Regions from separate parts of the Leifsonia sp. NPDC080035 genome, predicted to be linked through region 1. Evidence: riboswitches for the same ligand, from Rfam matches in the RefSeq annotation. Region 1 holds a riboswitch; the other holds the start of a gene.
What was found. Region 1 has a riboswitch for thiamine pyrophosphate ahead of AAME72_RS16030 (ECF transporter S component). Riboswitches for the same ligand answer to the same signal wherever they lie in the genome.
Positions count from the first base shown of each region.

Region 2: another riboswitch for thiamine pyrophosphate. It lies ahead of thiM (hydroxyethylthiazole kinase); the one in region 1 lies ahead of AAME72_RS16030 (ECF transporter S component).

Region 1 is NZ_CP157390.1:3,305,020-3,316,071, forward strand. It holds gene AAME72_RS16005 (hypothetical protein) at 1-354, shown strand, start outside; gene AAME72_RS16010 (aldo/keto reductase family protein) at 385-1,389, opposite strand; gene AAME72_RS16015 (DNA polymerase IV) at 1,446-2,720, shown strand; gene AAME72_RS16020 (endonuclease/exonuclease/phosphatase family protein) at 2,817-3,734, opposite strand; gene AAME72_RS16025 (spore germination protein GerW family protein) at 3,839-4,168, shown strand; TPP riboswitch at 4,181-4,282, shown strand; gene AAME72_RS16030 (ECF transporter S component) at 4,315-4,935, shown strand; gene AAME72_RS16035 (ABC transporter ATP-binding protein) at 4,935-6,470, shown strand; gene AAME72_RS16040 (energy-coupling factor transporter transmembrane component T) at 6,467-7,249, shown strand; gene AAME72_RS16045 (ATP-binding protein) at 7,233-7,862, shown strand; gene AAME72_RS16050 (hypothetical protein) at 7,859-8,125, shown strand; gene AAME72_RS16055 (metallopeptidase family protein) at 8,136-8,417, opposite strand; gene AAME72_RS16060 (hypothetical protein) at 8,492-9,541, opposite strand; gene AAME72_RS16065 (hypothetical protein) at 9,588-10,376, opposite strand; gene AAME72_RS16070 (MFS transporter) at 10,711-11,052, opposite strand, start outside.
Region 2 is NZ_CP157390.1:1,216,853-1,227,904, reverse strand. It holds gene AAME72_RS05950 (TetR/AcrR family transcriptional regulator) at 1-84, shown strand, start outside; gene AAME72_RS05945 (LysE family translocator) at 91-726, opposite strand; gene AAME72_RS05940 (ABATE domain-containing protein) at 723-1,295, opposite strand; gene AAME72_RS05935 (PaaI family thioesterase) at 1,392-1,871, shown strand; gene AAME72_RS05930 (PLP-dependent aminotransferase family protein) at 1,834-3,261, opposite strand; gene AAME72_RS05925 (NAD(P)-dependent oxidoreductase) at 3,348-4,190, shown strand; gene AAME72_RS05920 (hypothetical protein) at 4,187-4,447, shown strand; gene AAME72_RS05915 (bifunctional hydroxymethylpyrimidine kinase/phosphomethylpyrimidine kinase) at 4,353-5,930, opposite strand; gene thiE (thiamine phosphate synthase) at 5,927-6,571, opposite strand; gene thiM (hydroxyethylthiazole kinase) at 6,568-7,377, opposite strand; TPP riboswitch at 7,369-7,460, opposite strand; gene AAME72_RS05900 (NAD(P)-dependent oxidoreductase) at 7,471-8,373, opposite strand; gene AAME72_RS05895 (TetR/AcrR family transcriptional regulator) at 8,370-8,981, opposite strand; gene pdhA (pyruvate dehydrogenase (acetyl-transferring) E1 component subunit alpha) at 9,086-10,189, shown strand; gene AAME72_RS05885 (alpha-ketoacid dehydrogenase subunit beta) at 10,186-11,052, shown strand, end outside.

The DNA of each region.
Region 1 (11,052 bases):
CTGCAGCCGCCGCACTTCTCCGCGCTGGATCGCGCGATCGAGTTGCAGGACGTCGTGATCGCGAACTACGAGGTCGCGGCTCGCTGGGCGCGCGACCGGCACGCCGAGTACGCCCGCGCCAGCCTGGAGCATCACGCCGTCAGGGCCGCCGACATCGTGGACGTCGTCCGCGAGCGGGAGCACGAACTGCGACGCCAGGCCGGATACTTCCGGCTCGACATCGACGTGCTCCCGCTCGCGGAGGCGGGTGCGTGGATCGTCGGCCCGCACACCGTCGCGGTCAGCACGACCATGCGGGATGACTCGACCGCCTTCCGCGCCTGGTTCCGGCCTCTGGTCGCCGCGCTCGTCTGAGCGGGACGGCGGTTACGGCCGGCGGCCGGTTCAGGCCACGCGCTTGGGCGGGGAGACCGTCTTCGCCGGGTCGGTCTCCGCGACGTCCCCGACGGCCTCGTCGATGCGCGCGAGCACATCGCCGGAGAGCCGGATGCCCGCAGCGGCCGCGTTCGAGGCGACCTGCTCCGGCCGGGAGGCGCCGACGATCGCGCCGGCCACGTTCGGGTTCTGCAGCGCCCACGCCACGGCCAGCTGCGCCATGGTGATGCCGAGCTCGTCGGCGATCGGCCTCAGACGCTGGACGGACTCCAGCACGTCATCGCGCAGGAACTCCTTGATCGCGTTCGCTCCGCCCTTCTCGTCGGCGGCGCGGCTGCCCTCCGGCGGCTGCGCGCCCGGCAGGTACTTGCCGGTCAGAACGCCCTGGGCGACCGGCGACCAGACGATCTGCGAGATGCCGAGCTCGGCGGAGGCCGGGATGACCTGCTTCTCGATCACACGCCACAGCATCGAGTACTGCGGCTGGTTCGAGATCAGCTGGAAGCCGAGCTCCTTCGACAGCGCGTGGCCCGCGCGCAGCTGGTCCGCCGTCCACTCGCTCACGCCGATGTAGAGCGCCTTGCCGGCGCGGACGATGTCCGCGAACGCCTGCATGGTCTCCTCGAGGGGCGTCTCGTGGTCGTAGCGGTGCGCCTGGTAGAGGTCGACGTAGTCGGTGCCGAGGCGCTGCAGCGAGCCGTCGATCGACTCCATGATGTGCTTGCGGGAGAGGCCGGTGTCGTTCGGCCCCTTCGGACCGGTCGGCCAGTAGACCTTCGTGAAGATCTCGAGGGATGCGCGGCGCTGGCCCTTCAGGGCGTCGCCGAGCACCTGCTCCGCGACGGTGTTCGCGTAGGCGTCCGCGGTGTCGAACGTTGTGATGCCCGCGTCGAGCGCCGCGTGGACGCTCTGCGTCGCGGTGTCGTTCTCCACCTGGGAGCCGTGGGTGAGCCAGTTGCCGTAGATTATCTCGGAGATCTTGAGGCCGCTGTTGCCGAGGTATCTGAATTCCATGGCATCACGCTACCCGCCATCGCACGGCTGTCGGCCGGAGGTGGCATCCTTGAACGGTGGGAAAGGCGGACGGCAGCGACAGACGGGTGACGACCGCGCCCGTCGACGACGCGGACGCCACCATCCTGCACGTGGACATGGACGCGTTCTTCGCCTCCGTGGAACTCCTCGACCGTCCGGACGCCCGCGGCAAGCCGGCGATCGTCGGGCACGCCGGCGGCCGCGGCGTCGTGACGAGCGCCACCTACGAGGCGCGCCGGTTCGGCGTGCGCAGCGCGATGCCGATGTCGCAGGCGCTGCGGCTGTGCCCGACCGCGATCATCCTGCCGCCGCACTACGAGAAGTACACCGAGTACTCGGCGAAGGTCATGCAGATCTTCCACGAGGTCACGCCGATCGTGGAACCGCTCAGCATCGACGAGGCGTTCCTCGACGTGTCCGGCGCCAGAAGACTGCTCGGGGCACCGCAGCGCATCGCCGAGCTGATCCGCTCCCGCGTCTTCGAGGAGACCGGGCTGACCTGCTCGGTCGGCGTCGCGGGCACCAAGTTCATGGCCAAGCTCGCCTCGGGCCGGGCCAAGCCCGACGGGATGCTCGTCATCCCTCCGGCGGAGACCGTCGCCTATCTGCGCCCGCTGCCGGTCGGCGCGCTGTGGGGCGTCGGCGCGAGCACCCAGGCGTCGCTGGAGCGGATGGGGATGCGGACGGTCGCCGACCTCGCCGACGCGCCGCTCGCCGTGCTGCAGCGCGCGGTCGGCGACGCGAGCGCGCGTCGCCTGCACGAGCTGGCGAACGGCCGCGACCCGCGCCGCGTGATCACGGAGACGCGCGAGAAGAGCATCGGGCACGAGAACACCTTCGGCGTCGACGTCGAGGACGCCGACCAGCTGCGACGCGAGCTGCTCCGCCTCGCGGGCCGGGTCGGCGAGCGGCTGCGCACGCACGGGATGGTCGGGCGCACCGTCGCCCTGAAGGTGCGCTTCTCGGACTTCCGCACCATCACCCGCTCGCGCACGCTCGCCGAGCCGACGAACGTCGGCCGCCGGCTGTTCGAGGAGGCGTGGGACGTCTTCGAGTCGATCGGCATCGATCTGCGCGCGACGCCGATCCGGCTGATCGGGGTGCGCGCGGAGCAGCTGCTCGACGCGGGCGGCGATGCCCTCGCGCTGTGGGATCCGGACGAGGAGTGGCGCGAGACCGAGCGGACCCTGGACGCGGTGAGTGCGCGGTTCGGCCGCGGCGCGATCGGCCCGGCCTCGCTCGTCCGCCGCGCCCGCGACGCGGACGAGGCCGCCCGCGACGGTCGCAACCCCCGCTGGCTGACCGACTAGCGTCCCGAGGCCTCGACCGGTCGCGACACGCCGCCTGGGCCGTGCCATGGCGGCATGTCGCGGCCGCTCGGCGCCGGATGCGCGCCGCCCTGGTCGTCAGCGCAGGCCGACCGCGATGCCGCGGTGATCGCTCCCGTTGGCGGGGAGGACCTCGCTCTCGGCCGTCGTGAGCCCGCGGACCAGCGCGTGGTCGAGCCGGGCGACGGGGAACGCCGCCGGCCAGGTGAAGCCGAGGCCGAGCGCGCCGTCCGGCGCCTCGCCGAGCCGAGAGAGCAGAGGGGCGAGGGCGCGGTCGCTTCCGGCCGCGTTGAAGTCGCCGACCACGAGGACGTGCGCCGCGTCGTCGGCGGCGACGGTCTTCGCCAGCTCTCCGAGCATGGTGTCGCGCTGCTCGTACTCGCCCGGCCGGACGGAGGCGAGATGCACCGCGTAGACCCGCGTCGGCGCGCCCGGGGTGTCGACATCCACGCTCAGCGCGCGCTGCCAGCCGAGACCGAGCGAGAGACCCTGGCCGTCGTGGAGATCGTACCTGCTCCACAGGCCGACCGTCCCGACGACCAGGTGGTGCGGATACGCGCCGTCGAGGACTCCCTCGACGGCGTCGCGGGAGGCGGCATCGAGCTCCTGCAGGGCGATGAGGTCGGGCGAGCGCTGCGCGAGGTCCTTCGCGACCGCGGCCGCCCGCGGGTTGTCCGCGTGGATGTTCTCGCTCACGACGGTGAACCGCGGCGTCCCCGCCGCCATCGCGGGCAGGAGCGCGGTGCCGAACGAGGCCCACCACACCGCCATCGCCGCCGCGACCGCCAGCCCCGCGAACAGCGAGAGCCGTACCAGCGCCGCGAGTCCGAGGAGCACCAGCGCGACGCCCGCCCACGGCAGGAACGTCTCCACCAGCGACGCCGCCCCGCCCGCGTCGGGAAGGAGCCCGTGCCAGAGCAGCAGCGCTCCGACGGCGAGGGCTGCGATCCCGGTCAGGACGCCGCGGGGGCGACGACGGGAGCGGGACGAGGACACCCGATCGATTATTCCGGCCGACCTCCTGAGAACCCGGCGTGAACGCTGTGCACCGGGTGCGAACTGCCCTGGCCAGCCTGGGAGCGGGCGGGTACGGTGAACCCATGACGAACATCTCGCTCAAGCTCGCCGAGACCATCAGCTCCTCCGGCATCAAGTCCGTCTACGGCGAGCCGATCGTCGTCGACGGGACCACCATCGTCCCGGTGGCCGCCGCCCAGTTCGGCTTCGGCGCCGGCTCGGCCGGCGACGGCGAGGAGGCGCCGGGCGGAGCGGGCGGCGGCGGTGTCGCCATCCCGTTCGGCGCGTACATCAGCGACGAGACCGGCGTGCGCTTCCGGCCCAACCTGATCACGCTGCTCGCGGTCGGCATCCCGTTCGTGTGGGTCGCCGGTCACGCGTGGTCGCGGATCATCCGCGCGCTCAAGCGCTAGACTGGCGGCGAACACGGGAGTCCGGTGAGCCGGGCTGAGAGGAAGCTTCTCCAAGTTTCGACCGTCGAACCTGATCTGGGTCATGCCAGCGCAGGGAGGCATCTCACATCCCGTGCCCTCATTTCTCGAGAGAAGGGGCACGAACAGTGCACGCAACAGCAACGTCCATCTCCGCGCGCCCGGCGCGCGTCCTCCGCTGGCGGGTCGTCGACATCGTCGTCGCCAGCGTCGTCGCCGTCGCCGCCGGCGTCGTCTTCTGGGTCTGGGGGCAGGCCTACAACCCGATCTCCGGTCCGGTGACCGCCGTCCTCCCTGGCTTCCAGGGACTGCTCAACGGACCGTGGCTGTTCGCCGGCGTGCTGACCGCCCTCATCGTGCGGAAGCCCGGCGCCGCCCTCTACGGCGAGCTCGTCGCCGCGGTGGTCTCCGCGCTGATCGGGACGCAGTGGGGCTTCGCCACTCTGCTCTCCGGCGTCGTCCAGGGCCTCGGTGCCGAGATCGTCTTCGCGCTGTTCCTCTACACGAGCTGGGGACTGATCCCGGCGCTCATCGCGGGCGCGGGCGCCGGGCTCGCCGAGTCCATCCTCGACCTGCTCTACTCCTACCCGGGATCGACGCCCGCGTTCGCGGTCACGTACACGATCACCACGACCGTCTCCGGCGTCGTCTTCGCGGGCCTCGGCTCGTGGCTCCTGGTGAAGGCGCTGGCGAGGACGGGGGCGCTCAGCCGCTTCGCCGCGGGCCGCGAGGTCACGGGGCGGGTCTGATCATCTCTACGGCATCCTTCCCGGGCCGGCCGGCCCCGGTCGCCGTTCGGGTCGACGACTGGGGCTGGCGCTACGCGGGCAGACGGGCCTGGGCCGCCCGCGGGCTCACGCTCGCCATCGAGCCGGGGGAGCGGGTCCTGCTGCTCGGCGCGTCGGGCGCAGGCAAGTCGACCCTGCTCGCCGGCCTCGCCGGCGTGCTCGGCGGCGACGACGACGGCGAGACCGAGGGCGCACTGCTCCTGGACGGCGGCCGACCCACGGACTCGCGCGGCCGTGCCGGGTTGCTGCTGCAGGACCCGGACGCCCAGGTGATCCTCGCCCGCGTCGGTGACGACGTCGCCTTCGCGTGCGAGAACCTCGGCATCCCACGCCAGGAGATCTGGCGGCGCGTCTCGGAGTCGCTCGCCGCGGTCGGCCTCGACCTGCCGCCCGACCGCCCCACCTCCCGGCTCTCCGGCGGCCAGAAGCAGCGCCTCGCGCTCGCGGGCCTGCTCGCGATGCGCCCGGGGCTGCTGCTGCTCGACGAGCCGACGGCGAACCTCGATCCAGAGGGCGTGCTGGAGGTGCGGGATGCGGTGAGCGCCGCGGTCGCGTCCACCGGCGCGACCCTCGTGGTCGTCGAGCACCGCGTCTCGGTCTGGCGCGACCTCGTCGACCGGGTGATCGTCCTGGACGCGGACGGCGGCGTGCTCGCCGATGGAGCCCCCGACCGCGTGCTCGCCGACAGCGCGGGCCGGCTGCGCGCCGCCGGCGTGTGGCTGCCGGAGTCGCGCGTTCCTGCCGCCACCGCGGTGGGCGCGGGCGCGCCGCTGCTGACCGCGCGCGGGCTCCAGGTGGGCCGCGGCCCCGGCATCTCGCGCCGGCGTTCCGCCCGTGCCGTCGCGCGCGCCGCCGAGCGCGCGCGGGCCCTGGCGCTGCCGTTGCGCGTCGACACCGCTCTCGCCGAGGGCGAGGCGATCGCCCTGACCGGTCGCAACGGCGTCGGCAAGTCGACGCTGGCGCTGACGCTCGGTGGACTGCTGGCCCCGCTGGCCGGCGACGTGGCCGCCGAGCCCGCGCTGGCCGGGGATGCCGTCCCGGAGCCGTCGCGCTGGCGCTCCACCGAGCTGCTGACCAGGATCGGCAGCGTCTTCCAGAATCCGGAGCACCAGTTCGTCGCCTCCACGGTGCGCGACGAGCTGGCGGCCGGCCCGCGCGCCCTCCGTCTCCCCGATCGGGAGACGGCCACCAGGGTCGACGAGCTCCTCGAACGCCTCGGGCTCTCCGCCCTGGCCGCGGCGAACCCCTTCACGCTCTCGGGCGGCCAGAAGCGGAGGCTGTCGGTCGCGACCGCGCTGGCGACCCGCCCGCGCCTGCTCGTGCTCGACGAGCCGACGTTCGGTCAGGACGCCACCACCTGGCTCGGGCTCGTGCGGATGATCGGCGAGCTGCGCGCGGAGGGCCACGCGATCGTCGCGGCGACGCACGACGCCGAGTTCGTCGAGGCCGTCGGTGCGACCGAGCTGCGCCTCGAAGCCGCGGAGGTGGCGGCATGAGCGTCCTCGAACCGGTCCGGCAGGGACCGCTCGCCGCGCTGAACCCGGTCGTCAAGCTCGGCGCGGCGTTCATCGTCACCGCCGTGCTCATCGTCTCGATCGACCCGGTGTCGGCGGCGGTCGCCCTCGGGCTCGAGCTCGTGCTGCTCTGCTTCGCGGCCATCCCGGTGCGGACGCTGCTGCCGCGGCTGGCGCCGATCCTCGTCGCCGCGCCGCTCGCGGGCCTCACGACGGCTCTGTACGGCCGCACCAGCGGCACCGTGTTCGTGCACTGGTGGGTCGTCGAGGTGAGCGCGGGCTCGCTGCAGCTCGGACTCGCGACGATGCTGCGCATCCTGGCGATCGGGCTGCCGGCCGTGCTGCTGTTCATCACCATCGACCCGACGGACCTCGCGGACGGGCTGGCGCAGATCCTGCGGCTGCCTGCGCGATTCGTCCTCGGCGGGCTGGCCGGCCTACGGCTGGTGGGGCTGTTCGTCGACGACTGGCGCGCGCTGACTCTGGCGCGCCGCGCGCGCGGCGTCGCGGAGTCCGGCGCCATTCGGCGGCTGCTCGGGCAGTCGTTCGCCCTCTTCGTGCTCTCCATCCGCCGCGGCAGCAAGCTGGCGACGGCGATGGAGGCGCGCGGATTCGGCGCGACCGGCACCGCGCGCACCTGGGCGCGCCCGTCCGAGTTCCGCGGCAGGGACTGGGTCGCGCTCGGCGTCGCCGCGGTCGTCGCCGGTACCGCGGCGGCGGTTGCGATCGCGGTGGGGAGCTGGAATGTCCCGGGATCCTGAGTCGGCGGCCGCGCGGGAGGCGCTGCTCGCCGCGGTGCGGACGGCGATCGCCGTCCCGGACGGCGAGACTCCCGTGATCCTGATCGACGGACCGAGCGGCGCGGGCAAGAGCACGCTCGCCGATCTCCTTGTGGCGGAGTGGCCAGGCCCGGCGGCACCGACGCTGGTGCGCATGGACGACCTCTATCCGGGCTGGGACGGTCTGGACGCGGCGAGCGAGGCGGTCGCCGCCGAGCTGCTGGAGCCGCTCGCGCGCACCGGAGAGGGCCGCTGGCGGCGCTGGGACTGGGCGGACGACCGGCCGGCCGAGTGGCATCCGGTCGTCGGCCCCGCCCCGGTGATCGTCGAGGGATGCGGCACGCTCTCGCGCGTGGGCGTCGCGCACGCGCGGCTCGCGATCTGGGCGGATGCGGACGATGCGCTCCGCAAGAGCCGGGCGCTCGCCCGCGATGGGGAGACGTTCGCCGTGCACTGGGAGCAGTGGCAGGGCGAGTTCGAGCGCTACGTCGCGCGCGAGCATCCCCGCGACAACGCCACCCTGCGCGTCGATGTGACCGCCTGGCCGCTCGAAGGACCGCGAGAGCGCCACGACGGGACTACGGTTGTCGTATGAGCGAGACACGCCCCTCCGAGACCGAATACATCGTCGAGTACGCCGACGGCCCGCTGGCCGGCACCGCCGACCGTCGCCTCCTCGTGGACGGCAAGGTCGACGAGCGCATCGGCGCGGTCGCCGCGGTGGAGGGGCTGGAGTCGCTGTTCTGGTACGTCGCGGGCGAGGAGCGCACGGTGAACGGCGAGCGCTACGTCTCCTACCACTTCGATGCCCCGGACAGCGACCCGGTGGAGGCCGACCAGGAGGACGAGTCCCTCTAGGCCTCGCGGGTCACGCCCAGCCGAGTTCGTGCAGGCGCTCGTCGTCGATGCCGTAGTAGTGCGCGATCTCGTGGACGAGCGTGATGTGGATCTCGTCGCGGAGTTCGTCCTCGTTCGCGCAGATCGCCAGCAGCGGCTCCCGATAGAGGATGATGCGGTCCGGCATCTCGCCGAAGCCGTAGCGGTCGCGCTCCGTCAGCGCGACGCCGTCGTACAGTCCGAGCAGGTCGAGCGAGCCGTCTTCGGGCCGGTCCTCGACGACGAACACGACGTTGTCGAGTCCATCGACCATCTCGTCGGGGAGCCGATCGAGCTCGTCGGTGACGATCGCCTCGAAGGCCTCCTCGCCGAACGTGACGGGCACCGTCACCACGCCTCGGCGACGGCCGCGTGCAGGTCGAGGAGGGCGACCGTTCGCTCACTCGGACCGCGGCCGAAGCCGCACTCGGTGGCGACACCGAACCGCGGCTGGGCGGTCGAAGCCGCCCGGGCGCGGCGCTGAGCGCCCTCGACACCGTCCTCGTGGTGAACGAGACCCAGGTACAGCTCGGTCGACTCCGGAATCTCGATGTCCTTCAGCGGCGCGAAGTAGTCGTCGTCGTCGCGCTCGATGGGCACCGGGAGGTGGAACCAGGCGATCGGACGACCGGCGCCGGCGAGCACACCGGCGGTGACGGCAGCGAGGTGTCCTGCGTCAGTTGGCTGCACGAAGTGCTGCTCCTCGACGTCGCCGTAGCAGAGGTGGTAGCCGACCTCCACGTCGTCTGGCACGGCCGCCGCCTGGCGGACGGCGCGCTCGATGACGCCGGAGAGAACATCGTCGAACCAGGGCTCGATGCGACCCTCCAGGAGCGCGAACTCGACGGCGGTGTCCCACTGGATGGCGAGATCCTGGTGCGGGATCCCCGCAGCGATCCGGTCGAGCTCGGCGAAGAGCGCACTCTCGTACGCCGGCTCGAAGGCCGCGCGGTCCTGCGGGACGACGAAGGCACCGGCGATCGCGGCGGGCGTGGGCAGCGAGACCTGGAAGCGCGTTCCGGCCGCGATGGCGCCGGCCTCGCGCAGCCGGGCGAATCGCGCGTACGAGTCGAGCGCCGCCTCGGCGTAGCCCAGATCGGGGAAGCGCAGGTCGTCCGCCTGCACCCCGGGGTCGAGCTGGAACGGACGGCCGTCGAACACGTCGCGCAGGTAGAAGGGCTCGACGGGGATGCGGGAGAGACCCGCCATCGTGTCGAAGCGCTTGGTCTGGAACTGGATCCAGTAGAACCGCTCACCGACCTCGCCGTCCGGGATGCGCCGGAGGCGGCCGCCGAGGTGCTCGCTGACGGTGCGGAAGACGCTGTCCGCGTCGGGCAGGTTGACGCTGCCGACGAGGTGGGCGCCGCGGGGAAGGGCAGGGGCCGGGCTGGTGCTCACTCGCGTGAGTCTACCGGCCCGGCCCCGCTGATCCCGGTGGCGGAGATCAGTACCAGTTCATCGCCTGGGAGTGGCCCCACGCCGAGCACGGAGTCCCGTACGAGCGGCTGATGTAGTCGAGGCCCCACTTGATCTGGGTGGTGGCGTTGGTCGCCCAGTCGGCGCCGAAGGTGGCCATCTTGCTGCCCGGCAGCGACTGCGGGATGCCCGTGGCGCCACTGCCGCCGTTGGAGGCTTCGTAGTTCCAGCCGGACTCCTTCTGCCAGAGGTTGCTCAGGCACTGGAACTGGTCGTCGCCCCACCCGTAGGTGCTGGCCGCGAGGGTGCGGGCGGTCGCCTTGGCGCCGTCCGGGGTGTTCGCCTGCGCCTGCGCGGCGGCGGCTGCGGCGGCCGCTGCCGCGGCGGCTTCCGCCGCCTTGCGGTCGGCCTCTGCTCCGGCGGCCGCAAGTGCCGTTGCCGCAGCCTCGGTCTTGTCGATGCCCGCGCGGATCTCGCTGTCGTCCAGCTTCTTGAAGGTGCCCAGACCCGCGATCGCGGTCTTCGCCGCGCTGGCGTCGGCCTTCGTCTGGTTGGCCTTCACCGTGGCCTGGGCGGAGGTGAGCGCCTTCTGCGCCTCGCCCTCGAGGCGATCGCGCCAGATCGAGTCGTAGACGCCCAGCTGCTCGTGGTGCAGGCCGGTCGACTGTGCGAGCTCGCGGGTGGCGTGCTCGCTGGCCTGCTGCTGCGCCATCGCGGGGGCGACGACGCTCGCGGAGAGGATGATGGCCGCAGCGCCCGTGACGATGCGGCCGAAGGGGAGGTTGGTGTTGCGGATGGTGCGGAGAATGCTCGGCATAGTCTTCCTGGGTCGGGTTGCCCCGCCGCCGTGCTGCGCCCTGCCGGACGCCGGCACGGCAGGCGCGATCCCAACGGGGTCCGCGCCGGACGGGCTGGCAAGACCGCGCCGGCACGCGCGGAAGCGTCCATGGACCAGGGGGTCCCGAGGGCGCGGCGTGCGGCGCGGGTGTGCCGCACCAAGGGTTTCGGGCCGACGTCCTCCGGGCGTGTTCAGGGGGTTGGGGGAGGGCGCATGCGGCGCAGCACGGACAGCAACAGGTGCCGTCGGCAAGCCACGTTAGGCGCCTACTCTGGACGGAACAGGCGTGAACGCTGGCAAAGTCGTGTACGCGTCACCGTTCGGACGCCGGCGCCTCCGCGGCGGTGTCGGCAGCCTCGGCGGCCTCCGCCTCGCGTTCCGCGGCATCCATCCGCCGATTCGTCACCCAGATCATGCCTGTGAGCAGGCACAGGACCAGCGCGCTCATCGAGAAGAAGACCGCCGGGATCCCGAAGAGCTGGGCGATCAGGCCGCCCGCCGCCGCCCCGAGCGGCATCGTGCCCCAGGCGAGCAGTCGGTACGCCGAGTTGAGACGCCCGAGCAGCCGGTGCGGCGTGACGCGCTGCCGCAGCGAGACCGTGATGATGTTCCACACCGAGATGAGCACACCGCCGACGAAGAACGCGGCGCCGAT
Region 2 (11,052 bases), 2.0 Mb from region 1:
CTCGACCCCGACGATGTGGACATCGTCGCGGTGACGGAGCAGTTCGCGGAGGGCCTTGTCGCCTCGCTCGGGCCCTCGTCCTGAGCCCGGTCACCCCGCGCCGAGCGCCGTCACCAGCTCTCCCACCACCACGGCCGCCAGGCAGAGGTAGACGATCCCGGCCATGAGGCTGAGCGTCCTGGCGGCAGAGGAGGTCGGCGCGAGACGGCGCTGCAGGGTGCCGGCGAGCAGGCCGACCGCCGTGTCCACCACATAGCCGATCACCATGAAGCACACCCCGAGCACGATGAACTGCGCGGCGCTGGAGGTGGCCGAGCCGAGGAACTGCGGCAGGAACGCAAGGAAGAACAGCGCCATCTTCGGGTTGGTGAGATTGACGACGAGCCCCTGGCGGAACCACGCGCCCTCCCGCGCGCCGGCCCCGAAGGACGCCCCGCGCCGCGCGTCGCGGAACGCCCCGACGGCCAGCCAAGCGAGGTAGGCGACCCCGACCAGCCGCAGGGCGTTCAGCGTCCACGGGTACTGCCGCACGAGCGCGCCGGTGCCGGCGGCGACGGCGACGGAGTAGACGAGGACGCCGAGGGCTACGCCAGCGGACGCGCGCAGGGCAGCTCCGCGACCTCCGCTGATGCCCACCGCGAGCATGTACGCCATGTCGGTGCCGGGCGCGACACAGATCAGCACGCTGGCGAGGAGGAAGAGCGGGAGGACGGCGAGGTCGATCATCGCGGGAGGCCGCCGCCGGCGACGGGATTGCGGTGGCGGTGCCGGTCGACGCGCGCCCGGTTGCCGCATCCGGGGCTGCACCACCGCTGGTTGCGCCGCGAGCGGTGGAAGACCTGGCCGCACCCCGGCGCCTCGCACACGGCGATCGCCGCCAGATCCTCGCGGGCGAGGAGGTCGACGGTCGCCGCGGCGAGCACGCCGAGCAGCGACGCGAAACCGGAGCCGGCGGCCAGGCGGCTCCTGCCGGGCGCGGACGTCAGCAGGCGCGTGACGCCGGCCGTGCGCACGCGGGCGTTGACCAGCTCCACGTCGCCGGGAGGGAGTGGCTGCTGCAGGGCGGCGCAGCGCAGGAGGCGGCTCGTGGCGTCGCGCTGCTCCAGCACCAGCTCCAGGTCGATGGCGTCGCCGTCCAGGGCGGGCAGCCACGCGGGCTCGGCCGCGATCCACTCGCGGAACTCGCCGACCGTGCCGATGAGCTCCTCGCGCCGGCCGTCCAGGCCGATCGTGGTGTTGGCGAAGTCGACGGCCAGGTGGTCGCCCAGCCAGGTCCAGCGCGCGCGTGTCGTCACGTCGACATCATGACCCTGTCATGGGATGTTGCGCAAAAACCATTACACACCCTCGTGTTAGCGTGTGGCCTGTTTGCCGACCCCGGGGAGGAATGCGTGACGGAGACGACGCTGCCGGTGCTCGAGTACCTCCGGCGACAGCTGGCGGGGACCCTGCGACCGGGGGACACCACCCACCTGCGCTACCCGACCGCCATCTCGCGCCTCCTGGGCCTCGAGGTCGTCGACGTGGACGAGCGATTCGCCGTGGTGCGGATCGCAGCCGACATCGAGCTGCACGGCAACCAGCAGGGCACGGTGCACGGCGGCCTGCTGTGCGAACTCGCCGACGCCGCGATCGGGACGGCGCACTCCACCGTCATCGCGCCGGGCGAGTCGTTCACCAGCATCGACCTGAGCGCGCGCTTCGTGCGGCCGGCCTGGTCGGGGCCGCTGACCGCGACCGCCCGCTGCACGCATCCGGGTCGCACCGTGAGCCAGTATCAGTGCGAGATCGTGCGTGAGGATGGCAAGGTCGTCGCGGTCGTCGGCAGCGCGGTCATGACCCTGCGCGGGGAGGCCGCGGCGGGGCGGTGACCGGCCGGCCGGCGGGTGGCGTCTCCCCGTGCGGGAGAGGCGCGGCGCCGATCGCGCCGAGGAGCGCGTCGATCGCCGGCTCGAATGCCGCTCGCGACGGTGTCGAGAACCCGACGACGAGCGCCGGCGGCCGCGTGAGGCTGCGGGTGTAGCGCTGCAGCGCGTGCGTGACGAGGCCGCCGGCCCTGACCACGCCGTCCTGGTCGGCGGTCGGCCCGAGACCGTCGCGCAGAGGGATGACGGCCTGCAGACCGGCCGGGATGCCGGGGAGGGCCAGACCGACGGCCGCGGCGGCGTCCTGCAGATACTCTCGGCGGCGCGCGTACTCGCGGCGCTGCCGACGGATGTGGCGCTCGATGTCGCCGGAGCCGATCAGCTCGGCGAGCGCGAGCTGGTCCAGGAGCGGCACACCGCCGGTGAGGGCGAGCGTCGCGTGCCGCACGGGCGCGACGAGCTCGTGCGGCACGACCAGCCAGCCCAGCCGGAGGCGGGTGTCGAGCGTCTTGCTCGCGCTGCCCACGTAGACGACGCGTTCGGGGTCGGCGCGCTGGAGCGCGGCGACCGGCCGCCGGTCGAAGCGGAACTCGCCGTCGTAGTCGTCCTCCACGATCAGACCACTGGCGCGGCGGGCCCACTGCACGGCGTCGCGCCTGCGCTGCGCGTCGAGGGCGCCGCCGAGCGGGAACTGGTGCGCAGGGGTGAGCACCGCGACGTCCATCGTGAGGTCGAGCGCGTCGGTCCGGGCGCCGCGCGCATCCACCGGCAGGTCGGTCACGCGCCAGCCGAGCGCCCGCCACGCGGTGTCGGAGCCGGGCAGCGCCGGATCCTCGATCGCCACGTGCCCCGCGCCGCGCTTTCGGAGCGACATCGCCAGGACGGCGACGGCGGAGCGGTACCCGGAGGTCACCACGATCGAGTCAGGGGCGGCCTGCACGCCGCGGGCTCTGGCCAGGTAGGCGGCCAGCTCGGAGCGCAGGCGCGCGCTGCCCGCTCCGTCGTCGTCCGGCTCGGCCGGGAGGCCGGCCACGGCTCTGCGCATCGCGGCGGCCCAGCGGGTCGCAGGGAACGACCCGGACTCCGGGCGGCCGGGTCGCAGGTCGAGGCGCGGCGGCGGCGCGGGAACCGTCGGGACGGGGACGACGCCCGCTCCCGCCTCGCGGGCGACGAAGACACCGGAGCGCGGCCGCGCCTCCAGTAGACCCTCCGCGACCAGGTCGTCGACGGCCGAGACGACGGTCCCGCGGGCGACGCCGAGGTCCTCCGCCAGATCGCGTGCGGACGGCAGCCGGGCGCCGACGGCGAGCGACCCCGTCTCCACCGCCCGCCGGATCGCCTCCTCCACGCCACGCCGTTTCGGCAGCGCAGGATCGAGCGTGAGCACCGTGTCCACTGGACCACTGTATTGCGCGCCCACTGGCCCTGTCTTCTGGTCCAGGAGGTTTCTAGCCTGGAGGCGGACACCACAGAAGGAGAGAGATGAAGATCTTCGTTGCGGGCGCCTCCGGTGTGCTCGGTCGTGCGTTCACCCGGCGCGCCCTGGAAGACGGGCACCGGCTCGTGGGGATGACGCGCTCGGCGCGGGGCGCCGAGATCGTCTCGTCGTCGGGCGCGATGCCCGTCGTCGCGGACGCGTACGACGCGGCCGCCGTGGCCGGTGCGATCGCCGAGGCCCGCCCCGACGCCGTCGTGCACCTGCTCACCGACCTCGCCGGCGGCGACCCGGCGAGCAACTCCCGGCTGCGCGAGGCCGGCACACGGAACCTCGTCGATGCCGCGATCGCGGCCGGTGTGCAGCGGATGGTGGCGGAGAGCATCTCGTGGGTGTACCCCTCCGGCACGCGCCCGGCGACCGAGGACGACCCCCTGGACATCGAGGCGCCCGAGCCGCGGCGCACGACCATCCGGGGCGTCGTCGCACTGGAGGAGGCGGTGCGGCGGATGCCGATCGGCGTCGTCCTGCGGTTCGGGCAGCTCTACGGCCCGGGGACGTGGTTCGCCCGCGACGGCCGCACGGCCGACGCCGCCCGCGAGGGGCGACTCCCCGCCACCGAGACGGTGGGGTCGTTCGTCCATGTGGAGGACGCCGCGGCCGTGGCCCTCCGGGCACTCGCCTGGGAGGCCGGGACATGGAACGTCGTCGACGACGAGCCCGCGCCGGGAACCGCGTGGGTGCCCGTCTTCGCCCGCGCGCTCGGAGCGCCGGAAACCGCCGTCACCACGACCGGCGACATCGGGCGGCCCGTCAGCAACGCGCGCATGCGGGAGGCCGGCGTCCGCCTGCTGCAGCCGAGCTGGCGCGATCGGCTCGGGCAGGAGTGAGACCGCCGCTGCGGCCGGGGACGTGGCGCGGCGGGGTCGTCACCCTCGCCGGCGTCCTCCCCGTCAGCCTCCTGCTGAACCTCGTCCTCGCGCCGCTCGCCGACCGGCTGCTTCCGCATCCGGTCACGGTGTGCGTCAACGCCATCCTGCTGGTCGCGGTGCTCAACTGGCTGCTGCTGCCGCTGCTGCACTGGACGACGAGGGGTTGGGCGCTTCCCGCCTGTCCCGGCCGCCCCCGGGGCGAGCCGCCGAGCTGACCGGCAGCGGCGCGGCGAAGAACTCCCGCTCGTGCACGGCGGACCGGCGGAACGCGTCGAGCATCGCCCCGCGCGTCCGTTCGTCAGCCGCCGCCGCGGCCTGCGTGACGATCCTGACCGCCTGCCGTGTCGCCTCGGCGAACGCCGGGTCCGCGTACGCGTCCAGCCACGACCGGTAGGGATGCTGCGGGTGGGACTGCGCCTGCAGCCGCTCCCCGAGGTCCCGGTACAGCCAGAAGCACGGCAGCAGCGCGGCGACCAGCACCCGGTAGTCGCCGCGCGCGGCGGCGGCCAGGTGGTGGTTCACGTACGCGGTCGTGACCGGGCCTGGGGCGGTGCCCGCGAGAGTCTCCCCACCGATCCAGCTCTCGTGCAGCCGGAGCTCCTCGGCGATCGCGTTCTGTGCCGATCCGGCCCAGAACGCCTGCTCCGCCGACGTCGGCGCGAGCCGCGCAGCCTCGGCCAGGGCGCGGGCGAAGTCGCGCAGGTAGAGGGCATCCTGCGCGAGGTACCAGCGGAATGCGTCCCGACTCACCGTGCCGTCGCCGAGCCGCCGCACGAACGGCAGGGCGTCGATCTCGGCGCGGACGTCGGCGATGTCCGCCCACCACAGCGCCTCCAGCCCAGCGGGGTCGGGGACGGTCGTCCCGCCGCGGGCCCAGAGGCCGGCGAAGTGGCTGACCGGCCCGTGGCCCGCGCCCACCCCCAGTTCGGCCCCGTGCTGGATGCTCTCCGCGAGCCAGCGCTTCGACTCCGCGGTGGCGCGCGTCCAGTCCCCGGTCGCTGCGACGCGGGTCGCGAGCGCCGATGACAGCGAGCATCCCGTCCCGTGCGTGTTGTTCGTGTGGATGCGGGCACCGGGGAACGCCGTCACGGTCGGGCCGGAGACGCCTTCTGGCTCCACCAGCGCGTCGATGAGTGCCTCGCCGTCCAGGTGGCCGCCCTTCGCCAGGACACGCACGCTGTGCTCGGCGGCGACGCGTCGGGCCTGGGCGAGGACCTCGTCCCATGTCGTCGCCGCCGGCTCGCCCGCGAGGATGGCCAGCTCCGGCACGTTCGGGGTCACCACGTCCGCGCGCGAGACCAGGGCTCGCAGCGCCTCCTCGGCGTCCGGCTCAAGCAGCCGGTCGCCGCTCGTCGCGACCATCACCGGGTCCAGCACCACGATCGGCGGCCGGACGCGGTCCAGCCACCGGGCCACGACCCGGATCACCTCGGCGGTGGCGAGCATGCCGATCTTGACGGCGTCGATCTCGACGTCGTCGGAGACCGCGTCCAGCTGCTGCTCCAGGAACGCCACGGGCGGCACGTGCACGGATCGCACGCCCTGCGTGTTCTGCGCGACGAGCGCGGTGACGACGGCCATGCCGTAGCCGCCGTTGGCCGCGATGCTCTTGAGGTCGGCCTGGGTGCCGGCCCCGCCCGTCGGGTCGGTTCCGGCGATGCTGAGCACCCGCGGCACCGCCCGTCCCTGCCGGATCACGAGGCGTCCCAGAGAGTGCGCAGCTCCCGCGCTGCTCGACCCGGGTCGTCTGCGGCGCAGATCGCCGAGACGACCGCGGCCCCGGCGGCGCCGGCGCGGCGCAGCGCGGGGAGGTCGGCGGCCGTCACCCCGCCGATCGCGACCGCGGGCAGCGGGCTCGCGGCCACCAGCCGGGCGAACGCGGCGTGGCCGAGCGCGGGAGGGGCGTCCCGCTTCGTGGAGGTCGTGTGCAGCGCGCCGATGCCGACGTAGTCGACGACCCCGGTCACGGCCGCCGCGGTAAGCTCCGCCGGCGTCGAGGCGCTCAGCCCGAGCACCGCGTCCGGCCCGATCAGCGCGCGCACCGCCCCGGGCGGGAGGTCGGACTGCCCGATGTGCACACCGGTGACGCGGGCGCCCGCGGCCCGTGCGGCGAGGAAGACGTCGACGCGGTCGTTGACGATGACGGCGACGTCGCGGGGGAGCACCGCGGAGATCCGCTGCACCGTGTCGAGGAACCCGCGCGCCGTCGCGTCCTTCTCACGGATCTGCACGGCCGTCACGCCGGAAGCCGCCGAACGGACGACATCCACGACGTCGTGCCCGGCTCGGGCGGCCGCGCCGGAATCGGTCACGAGGTACACGGAGAGATCGGCGTTCACGCGATCACCGCCCGTGCGCGCAGCGTGTCGGCGTCGAGCCCGGCGAGCGCGTCCAGGAACGCCACCGCGAAGCTGCCCGGCCCCGCGCTGCGCTCCGCCGCGCGCTCGGCGGCGACGTTGTAGACCGTGATCGCGGCGATGGTGGCCGCCAGCCGGTCCTCGGCGACCCCGGCGAAGGCGGCCATCACCGCGCCCAGGGCGCACCCGGCACCGGTCACCTTCGTCAGCAGCTCGTGCCCGTTGCCCAGCCGGACGACCCGCTCGCCGTCGGTCACCGCATCGATACGACCGGAGACCGCGACGACGCCTCCGCTCGCCCGTGCGACGCGCTGGCCCGCGGCGACCGCGTCGTCAACGGCGTCCGCGGCATCCACGCCCCGGCCTCCGGCGCCGGAGCCGTCCAGCGCCAGGATCTCGGACGCGTTCCCGCGCACCACGTCCGGTCGCAGCGCGCGCAGGTCGCCGGCGAGGCGGGTGCGCACGGGTAGCACGCCGATCGCGACGGGATCCAGCACCCACGGCGTCCCAGCGGCGCCGGCCGCGCGCGCGGCCTCGAGCATCGCCTCGCGCTGCTCGGCGGCCGGTGTGCCCAGGTTGATCAGCACCCCGGACGCGACGGCGGCGAACGGCCCCGCCTCTCCGGGGATGTCGACCATGGCGGGTGCCGCGCCGAGGGCGAGCAGCACGTTCGCGGTGAAGTTGGTGGTCACCGCGTTGGTCAGGCACTGCACCAGCGGCCCGGCGGCTCTCACCGCCTGCCACGTCTCGATGGTGGTGTCGGTCAGGTTTTCCGGCGTGCGCGTCATGCGCGACATCCCTTCGCTAGTACGAGCTAGATCAGGTTCGACGGGTGTGATCTCAGCCCCGCAGGGCACCCCGTGTCACGTGTGGACTCCACCCTACGCGGTGGACTCCTCGTGGTCGGCCCCCGCGCGCTCCTCGAGCGCGGCGATGACGCCGATCATGTCGAGTCCGCCGAGGCCTGCTGCCTCCGCCTCCTCGTAGAGCTCCCTGCTGGCCCGGATGAGCGGATGCGCCGAGCGGGCGGCGCGGGCGGCGTCCTCGGCCAGCCGGGCGTTCTTCAGCACATCCGCGATCGCGGCCTGCGCGGACAGGTCCCCGTCGATGAGCTTGTCGGCCTTGCCGCGGGACACGACGGAGGACATCGGGCCCGCGCTCAGCACCTCGCGGAGCACCTCGGTGTCTGCGCCGCTGCGCCCGGCGAAGTGGAAGGTCTCGGCCAGCCCCGTCACCATCGTGATGAGGAACGTGTTCACGGCCAGCTTCATCGCCAGGGCGCTCGGCACGGGTCCGCAGCGGAACGACTGCGCGCACATCGTCGCGACCACCGGCTCCGCGTGCGCCACCGCATCCGAGTCGCCCGCCAGCATGGCGACCAGCGTGGCGTCGGTCGCGGGTCCGCGTGAGCCGGACACCGGCGCCTCGACGTACCGGCCTCCCGCCGCCGCGATCTCCGCCGCGAGCGCGGTAGAGAACGCCGTCGTGAAGGTGCCCATCTGCACCACCGTCCGGTCGGCGACCAGCGCGGTGAAGGCCGGCGTACCCCGCGCGAGCACCGCATCCACGGCCGGTTCGTCGCGCAGCATCAGGATCACCGTCTCGGCGGCCTCGAACACACCGGCGACGTCGTCGGCGGCCCGGGCGCCGGCCGACACCAGCTCGTCCACCGGCGCTGCGGAGCGCGCCCACACCACGACGTCGAACTCGGCTCGCACCAGGTTCGTCGCCATCGGGACCCCCATGATCCCGAGGCCGATGAAGCCGACCGTCCGAGCGCTCATCGGCCGCCCTCCGGCTCTGTGGCCGGCAGCCCGAGCGCGCTCAGGGCGGCGCGCGCGTGCGCCGCGGCGGCGGGCGCATCCGGAGCGGGCCGCAGGCCGAGCAGGCGCTGGCGGTGCGGCTCGCCGAGGAGCAGCGCGAACAGCGCCTCCGCACGGTCGGCCTCGCCGTCAGGCAGCCGCGAACGCAGGGCCGCGATGTAGCTGAGCGGGCCGTCGTCGTAGAAGCGGACGGCGAGGTCGGGGAATCGATGGGACTCGCCGATCGCGAGCCGGTGCAGGCCGATGGCGTCGTCGGAGTGCAGGGTGAGCACGATCGCCCGCGCGAGTTCCTCCAGGCCGGCTGTCGGAGACAGGCGCAGCGCACGCCCGCGGAGGCGTTCGACGGCGGCCAGGAAGACCTCGGTGCGGTCGCCGATCCGGCTGTAGATCGTGCGCTTCGCCACGTGCGCCGCGGCGGCGATCCGGTCGAGCGTGACCGGCTCGAAGCCGTCCCGGACGAAGAGCCGGACGGCCGCATCCAGGATGTCGTCGCGCCGCCCTTCCCGCTCGGCCGCCGGGGGTCGTCCGCGCCTGCGCTCGGGGGCGTCGGCGGTGGGCGCCTCGTGCATCGGCTTTCCTCCTCGTCTCGTCGTCTCGACATCAAGCCTATAATGAAACGGTTTTCGTTTCATTCTTTTGCGCGGGCGACCCCCGCGCGACGAGGAGAATCCCGATGCCAACACCACGCAAGGCGCGCCAGGCGGCCGAACCCGCCGCTCCCTCCCCCTCCGAGGACGACCTGCGCGCGTTCTACCGGCAGATGCTGCTGATCCGGCGGTTCGAAGAGCGCGCGGCCCGCGCGTACACCGAGGCGAAGATCGGCGGCTACTGCCACCTGAACCTCGGCGAGGAGGCGACCGTCGTCGGCCTGATGAGCGCCCTCGAACCGTCGGACTACCTGTACGCCAACTACCGCGAGCACGGCTATGCGCTCGCCAGGGGGATCTCGCCGGAGCGTGCGATGGCCGAGCTGTACGGCCGGACCGACGGCGTCTCCCGCGGCTGGGGAGGCTCGATGCACATGTTCGACCCCGGTGTCCGCTTCATGGGCGGGTACGGCATCGTCGGCGGCCAAGTGCCGCTGGCGACCGGCACCGCTCTCGCGATCGACTACCGGGGCGGCACCGAGGCGGTGATGTGCCTGATGGGCGACGGGACGACCAACATCGGCGCCTTCCACGAGTCGCTCAACATCGCCGCGCTGTGGCACCTGCCGATCGTGTACGTGGTCAACAACAACGGCCTCGGCATGGGGACCACCGTCGAGCAGTCCTCCGCCGAGCCCGAGCTGCACCGCAGGGCGGCGTCGTACCGGATGCCGTCCGCGCGCGTCGACGGAAGCGACCCTGTCGCCGTGCGCGAGGCCGCGCGGGTCGCCCTCGCGGCAGCGCGGGCGGGGACGCCGTACCTCCTGGAGACGCTGACCGGGCGGATGAAGGGCCATTCCGTCGTCGACCCTGCCCGGTACCGCACCCCGGAGGAGAGCGAAGCAGCCAGGGCAGCGGACCCCGTCGCCGCGTTCGCGGACCGCCTGCGCGAGCTCGGCGCGCTCACCGACGAGCAGGTCGGCGGCATCGAGAGCGAGGTCGCCGCCGAGGTCGCCGCCGCCGCGGCGTTCGCCGACGCCAGCCCGCAACCGGAGGTCTCCACCCTGTTCGACTACACCTACGCCACCGCGGTGCCCAATGACTCGCGGCGGCTGCCGGGGGAGGCGCTGTTTCCGGCCGCGCCCCGGCCCGCCGACCGCTCCGCCGACCGTGCGGAGGTCGCCGCGTGAGCATCGTCAGCTACCGCCAGGCCCTCCACGACGCGCTCCGCAGCGAGATGCTACGGGACGAGGATGTCCTGCTGATCGGCGAGGAGATCGGGGTGTTCGAGGGCTCCTACAAGATCACGGCCGGCCTGCTCGCCGAATTCGGGCCGAAGCGCGTGCGGGACACCCCGATCGCGGAGGAGGGTTTCACGGGGGCGGCGATCGGCGCAGCGATGGTGGGCCTGCGTCCCGTCGTCGAGATCATGACCATCAACTTCTCGCTGCTCGCGCTCGACCAGATCGTCAACCACGCAGCGAAGATCTACGGCATGTTCGGCGGCCAGGCGCGGGTGCCGCTCGTCATCCGGACGCCGGGAGGAGGCGGCCAGCAGCTCGGCGCCACCCACTCCCAGAACATCGAGCTCTACTACGCGTTCGTGCCGGGGATGAAGGTCGTCGCCCCGGCCACGCCGGCGGACGCGAAGGCGCTCATGCTGGCCGCGATCCGCGACGACGACCCCGTCCTCGTCCTCGAGAACCTCGCCCTCTACAACTCCACGGGCGAGGTGCCCGACGACATCGCCCCCGCGGAGATCGGTCGTGCCGCGGTCACCCGGGAGGGGTCCGACATCACGGTCGTCGCCTATTCGCGGATGGCGGTGGTCGCCCTCCAGGCAGCGGAGGTGCTCGCCGCCGAGGGCGTGGACGTGGAGGTCGTCGACCTGCGCAGCCTGCGCCCTCTGGACAGGGACACCATCGTCGCGTCCGTGAGGAAGACGAACTGCGCCGTCACCCTCGAGGACGACTGGCTCACCTACGGCATCGGCGCCGAGATAGCCGCGACGATCAGCGACGGCGCCTTCGACTGGCTGGACGCCCCCGTGCGC